One region of the Turicibacter faecis genome, then DNA from elsewhere that is predicted to be linked to it. Evidence: predicted binding sites of a transcription regulator. Region 1 holds the regulator's gene; each other region holds the start of a gene.
The links. The regulator HrcA, encoded in region 1, represses chaperone genes, less so after heat shock. The targets are predictions, from matches to a motif close to TTTTAGCACTNNNNNNNNNNNAGTGCTAAAA.

Region 1 (2,282 bases):
ACAGAGACACATGAATTTGTTGTTCCTAAATCGATACCAATAATTTTACCCATAGAGATTCATCCTCCTAATCTATTTTTATTCGCTTACTTTCACCATCGACGGGCGAATCACGCGATCTTTTAACTTATATCCTTTTTGTAACTCTTGTAAAACAATACCTGAAGCTACACCTTCAACAGACTCCTGCATCACCGCTTGGTGAACAGTTGGATCGAAAGCCACACCTTCTGCTTCGATGACTTCAACGCCTTCTTGTTTTAACGCCTCTACAAGTTGAGCGTGAATCATCTTAAAGCCTGTTAAAAATGTTTTTGTACTTTCATCTTCAACGGTTGTCGCTAAAGCGCGCTCAAAGTTATCAATCGCTGGAATAATGCTTGTTACGATTGATTGGGAACGATACTTCATTTCACGTGTACGTTCTTCATTCATTCGACGTTTAAAGTTTTCAAGCTCAGCAGCATTTCTTAATAATTGATCTTTTAAATCTTCAATTTGTTGCTTTAAACTTTCTGTTTCCGAAACTTCTTCAACAACTTCTGTTGTCTCTTCATTTTCTTGACAACACGTTGATTCATTTTCTTCGATAGTTGTTTCGTCTAATTCCTCAACTGATTGGGCTTCCTTATTCAATCGTCCCACCTCCTATTTATATAAATCAGACATAATGCGAGCGACCTGTTCTAACAGAGGAATAATCTTGCGATATTCCATTCGAGTGGGTCCCAAAACGGCAATCTTACCAAATTCATAATCATTAATTTGATAAGGAACTGTAATGAGTGTACAATCCTCCATCGCCTTAATCTCATTTTCCTGTCCAATTTTGACCGTTAATTGGTGGCTATCTTCATCGGCCTCTATCACTTTAACAATTTCGTCGGCTTCTATCATATTAAATAAATGATAAGCTTTATCTAAATCGTTAAATTCGGGTTGCTTCAGTATATTTGATTTTCCACTTAAAATATAGTTATGTTGATTTAATGACTGAGTCAAAAGTTGTAACATGGCATACATAATCTCTTCCTTATAAGAAATGAAATCATGCAGTTGATTTTCAAAACTCTCAGTCAATTTTTCTTGAACCCGACCGATGTATTCACCGACTAATAATTCATCGAGCGCCTTAATAATAGTCTCCATTCGTGCAATGTCCATATCTTCAGGTAATGTAACTGTTCGGCTTTCAACATGCCCTTGATCCGTAATTAAAACAAATACCGCTTGGCGTGCAGAAATTGGAACAAACTGAATTTTTTTCACCCGACTGTAATCCCTAGAGGGACCAAGTAAAATAGACGTATAATTTGTTAAGCTTGATAGGAGACGCACCGCTTCTTTAATTGTGGTTTCGCGCTCAAATTGTTTTTGTTCTAACAATTGTTTAAATATTCCTACCTCTGGTGTCGTTTCTATTGGTTCTTGATTGATGATAAAATCTACATAATAACGATAACCCTTTTGACTAGGAACACGTCCACTTGATGTATGAGTTTTTTCAATAAATCCTAAATCCTCTAAATCAGCCATATCATTACGGATAGTAGCCGCGGAGAAATTCAAATCCTCCTTTTTAGAAAGGACCCTAGAACCAACAGGTTGTGCAGTCTGTATGAACTCTTCTACAATTGCCTTTAAAACTAATATCTGCCGTTCTGTTAGCAATGTAAACACCTCTTTTAGCACTCCTCATCATCAAGTGCTAATACAATTATATATCTTCCTATTAGCACTGTCAACAATTAAGTGCTAATTTTTTTATTTTCTATTTCATTTTATTCTTTTACCCTATCCCCTCTGTTTAAACATAAAAAAAGAGGCTACTTCTTCAGTATATCCTCTTTTTTCTTTTTTATTATTTATTTGTTTCAATTAATGATAATAATGAAGCTTTTGGTTGGAAACCTACCGTTTGTTGAATAGCTTGACCATCTTTAAACAAAATTAATGTTGGAATTGACATGACTTGATATTCTGCTGCCACTTCTTTACAATGATCAACGTTAACTTTTACAACCTTCGCTGTTTTTTCAACTTCCTGTGCTAATTCGTCTAAAACAGGAGCGATCATTTTACAAGGCCCACACCAATCGGCATAAAAATCAACTAATACTAATCCATCTGCAATTTCATTTGCAAATGACTCTTCTGTCGCATGAATAACTGACATCTATATTCCTCCTCTTATCTTTCTTTCTAAAATTAAGTATAACATATTCCCATGAAATTACAAATACCTTGCACTTTCTTTCCTATTATCTCACAATATTTTAAAT
Region 2 (2,282 bases), 400 kb from region 1:
TCCGTTGTGTAGAAATCATATGGCATTTTTTCAGGAATATATAAAATAGCTTGATAGCTAACATTCCCATCAACACTTAAATGAACATGAGCTAATGGATTGTCAAATCCAAAATGTTTCTCGTGATAAAAAGCTTGATAATCAGCATCGGTCAATTCGCGTTTATTCTTTTTCCAAATTGGAACCATGCTATTCACTGTCTGCTCTTCTGTAACTTCTTCGTATTCATTCTCTGTTCCTTCTTTTAATTGCGAATGTGTGATATCCATTTTAATTGGATAACGAATAAAGTCAGAGTATTTTTTGATAATTGCTTTTAATTTGTATGGGTCTAAATATTCATCGAAGTTTTCATCTTCGGTATTTTCTTTAACCGTTAGGATAATATCTGTTCCCACAGATTCCTTTTCGCATGGTTCAATCACATAACCATCTGCACCGCATGACTCCCACTTATAGGCTGTCTCTGCCCCTAATGCTTTTGAAATCACCGTTACCTTGTCCGCCACTAAGAATGCAGAATAAAAACCAACACCGAATTGACCAATGATATCATGTCCGTCTTCTAATTCTGTATCTTTTTTAAACTGTAACGAACCACTCTTTGCAATGACTCCTAAATGCTCGTCTAATTCCGCTTCTGTCATCCCAATTCCAGTATCCGAAATTTTAATTTGGCGCTTTGCCTCATCAACCGTAATTTTAATAAAATAATCTTCCGAATTGAAACTTAAATTGTGATCCGTTAGTGCTCGATAGTAAAGTTTATCAATAGCATCACTTGCATTTGAAATTAATTCTCGCAAGAAAATCTCGCGATGCGTATAAATCGAGTTGATCATTAAATCAAGTAAACGTTTTGATTCTGCCTTAAACTGTTTCAATTGAATCGCTCCCTCTTGTTTTATCACTCGTTAAGTAAGAGTGCTAATACAATCTACTCTTTTTATATCATACCCCTATTAGCGTGTCAATCTTTTTTAAGAAAAATTAACCTTCCGTTATTCTCCCAACCCACTTTCTTTAAATTTATCACTAAATCCTGACATCAAGCGGTTGAGCGGTTTTTTCAAGAAAACTGAGACGAGAATAGCTACTATAATATAAGTACTTAGAATCACTATATCTCTAGATAAAACACTTTGAACAACCCCACCTATTGATTCTCGTGCAAACGAAATGGCATAAGTAAACGGTAAAAACGGATAAATGATTTGGAAAAATTTTGGAGTTAATTGGATAGGGAAGGTTCCTCCAGAACCCGCTACCTGTAAAACGAGCAGAATAATCGAAACAACTTTTCCGACATTTCCAAAAACAGAGACAAGTGAGTAAATAATGAATGTAAAAACGACACTTGTGAACAAGATACCGCCCACAAATAAGAGTGGATTCATACAATAAATTTTCAATAGGTATAAATCCCCCAATGCGATAATTAATCCTTGAAGAAGCGCAATACTTAAAAATAAAAGTAACTTACCAAAGTATTCTTCGCTTTTTTTATACTCTCCTCTTGCATGCACAGCTAACATCGAAATTAACAATGTCATTCCGACCCATTGAGCAAGTACACTATAAAATGGCGTCATCGCTGTTCCATAATTATGCATTGGGAATAACGTTTCTTCAACTAACTCAACAGGTGTAGCCATAAAGCTTTCACGTTGAGCAATTCCTTCTTGAATGAGCGTTAATACTTCCTGTAACCCTTCACTACTGTTTATTTCTCCAAGTTTCTCTGTCAACGTTTGTAGTTTTTCCTCTGCCTCTGGAAGCTTTCCATTAATATACTCAATTGCCGAAATTCCTTGGTCAGAACCACTATAGGCGGTATTTAATAAATTTGTTACATCAGGTAACTTATTACTTGCTTCATTTAAAACAGTTAAGACAGACTCTGCTGTTTCATACGCTTTATCGATAACTTGATTTAAAGAGGGAGCAATTTCGTCATCAAAACGTTTAACAATTGAATCGGCTGTGTTAGATACATCATTTAATAAAGTTAAAATTTGATCAAACACTGTCAAATCTGGTCCTTCTCCTGTTGCTAATTGACCTTTAACCTTTTCTAGTAGCTGTTGAACACGAGCTAAATCACCTTGAACTCCCTCAAGTTGCGCAATCATTTCATCAAATCGCCCTGCAGGAAACTTATTAAAACTTTTTAACATTTTAATAAACGATTGAATAAGTCCTTGTGTTCCATCTACCTTACTTATCAGTCGATCAACAACCTGTGGAGCCTGTTCTGAACCGCTTGAAATAGCATCCTTAAC
Region 3 (2,282 bases), 1.1 Mb from region 1:
AACAAAGGATATTAATCCCCAAGCGGTAGAGGCTGTTTTAATTTCGAGTGTAGTTCCTAAAATTATGCATTCATTAACTAATGCTATTCGTAAATATTTTAATATTGAACCAATGATTGTAGGGCCTGGAATTAAGACTGGAATTAGTGTTAGAACGGAAAATCCTCGTGAAGTTGGGGCGGATCGTATTGTAGATATTGCGGCTGCTTATTATATTTATGGAGGCCCTGCGCTTGTTATTGACTTTGGAACTGCCACAACTTATGATTATGTAAATGAGAACGGGGAGTTTGAATTTGGAGTAACTTCTCCAGGGATTGAAATTTCGGCACAGGCGCTATGGACGCAGGCAGCTAAATTACCAGAGATTGAAATTAAGAAGCCAGAAACGATTATGTGCCGTAATACGATTACTAGTATGCAAGGTGGTTTGGTTTACGGTTACATTGGCCAAACAGAATATATTATTAAGAAGGTAAAAGAGGCAGTTGGAAAGGATATCAAAGTAGTGGCCACAGGGGGATTGGGGCGCATTATATATAACGAAACTGATATGATTGATGTTTATGATCCAGATCTTGCATTTAAAGGAATGAGAATCATTTATCATAAAAATAAAGGCGGATTTTAAACCTTTTAAAAAATAGGGACCAAGTGCCACACTTGGTCTTTTTTTATCATAAATAAAAGGCTCTCCCATGTATTTGGAATAAATAGATCTAAGAAGCATATTAATCAGTAGGTAGATAATAATAAAAAGGATTTTTTCTTAAAATTATTGCCATTATTTATTCATCTCTGTATAATTTATTTAATAGCACTCATTATAATAGAGTGATAAAAACGAGGAGGGAAAGACATGTTAAGACCATTAAACGATAATGTTGTTATCGAAATTGTTGAGCTTGAGAAGAAAACGGCAAGTGGGATCATTCTTTCAAAAGAGACTTCAAAGCCAAGTCACTCAGAGGGTGTTATCGTGGCCGTTGGGGAAGGAAAGTGTTTAGAGAATGGAACGCTTAAGACGCCTTCTGTTAGTGTAGGACAACGTGTCATTTATAATGGATTTGCGGGAACAAAAGTTTCCCATCAAGGAAAAGATTTAGTTATTTTATCATCGGATGATGTTTTAGCGGTTGTTGAGTAAGTTATAAATAGATATTAATATAAGGGAGGATTTTATAGTATGGCAAAAGAGATTTTATTTGCAGAAGATGCCCGCCGTGCAATGATTCGTGGTGTGGATAAGTTAGCTGATACGGTGAAGGTAACTTTAGGACCAAAGGGACGAAATGTTATTTTAGAACAAAAGTTTGGAACGCCCCAAATTATTAATGATGGTGTCTCAATAGCTAAGGAAATTGAGTTAGAGGATAAATTTGAAAATATGGGAGCTAGATTAGTTGCTCAAGTTGCAAGTCGAACAAATGATGTTGCGGGTGATGGAACGACAACAGCGACAGTTTTAGCACAGGCGATGATTAGGGAAGGAAATAAAAATATTGTGGCTGGAGCCAATCCAATAACGATTCGCCGTGGAATTGAGCGTGCCGTGAAAGTAGCGGTAGAAGCATTAAAGGCTAATTCAAAACCAATTGAAGGCAAAGAATCAATTGCTAACGTAGCAGCTATTTCAGCAGCAGATGAGGAAATCGGTAAACTGATTGCTGAGGCAATGGAGCGAGTTGGAAATGATGGTGTTATTACACTTGAAGAGTCAAAAGGTTTTGAAACGACAATGGATATTGTTGAGGGGATGCAGTTTGACCGCGGATACTTATCTTCTTATATGGTGACTGATACGGATAAAATGGAAGCCGTTTTGGATAATCCCTATATTTTAGTAACCGACTCTAAGGTAGGTACTTTACAGGATATTTTACCTATTCTTGAACAATTGGTTCAAACAGGACGTCCAATGGTCATTGTAGCAGACGATATTGAAAATGAGGCATTGGCAGCATTAGTTGTTAATAAGTTACGTGGAACATTTAATGTTGTAGCTGTTAAGGCTCCAGGTTTTGGTGATCGTCGCAAACGCATGTTAGAAGATATTGCTATTTTAACGGGTGCACAGTTAGTAACAGAAGAATTAGGATTAGAATTAAAAAATACAACGTTGGATCAGTGCGGACGTGCTGGACGAGTGATTGTAACCAAAGATCATACAACCGTTGTTGAAGGAACAGGTTCACAAATGGACATTAATGCTAGAATTGCTCAAATTCGCGCAGAACTTGAAAATACAACATCGGAGTTTGATAAAGAAAAATTATTAGAGC

Region 2: the regulator HrcA is predicted to act here: its motif matches at 903-933, upstream of htpG (molecular chaperone HtpG).
Region 3: the regulator HrcA is predicted to act here: its motif matches at 813-843, upstream of AACH31_RS01275 (co-chaperone GroES).

Annotation. Positions count from the first base shown of each region.
Region 1 is NZ_AP028127.1:1,329,174-1,331,455, forward strand. It holds gene dnaK (molecular chaperone DnaK) at 1-53, opposite strand, end outside; gene grpE (nucleotide exchange factor GrpE) at 79-636, opposite strand; gene hrcA (heat-inducible transcriptional repressor HrcA) at 649-1,680, opposite strand; gene trxA (thioredoxin) at 1,862-2,176, opposite strand.
Region 2 is NZ_AP028127.1:929,552-931,833, reverse strand. It holds gene htpG (molecular chaperone HtpG) at 1-884, opposite strand, end outside; gene AACH31_RS04480 (YhgE/Pip domain-containing protein) at 1,002-2,282, opposite strand, start outside.
Region 3 is NZ_AP028127.1:241,545-243,826, forward strand. It holds gene AACH31_RS01270 (type III pantothenate kinase) at 1-631, shown strand, start outside; gene AACH31_RS01275 (co-chaperone GroES) at 860-1,147, shown strand; gene groL (chaperonin GroEL) at 1,187-2,282, shown strand, end outside.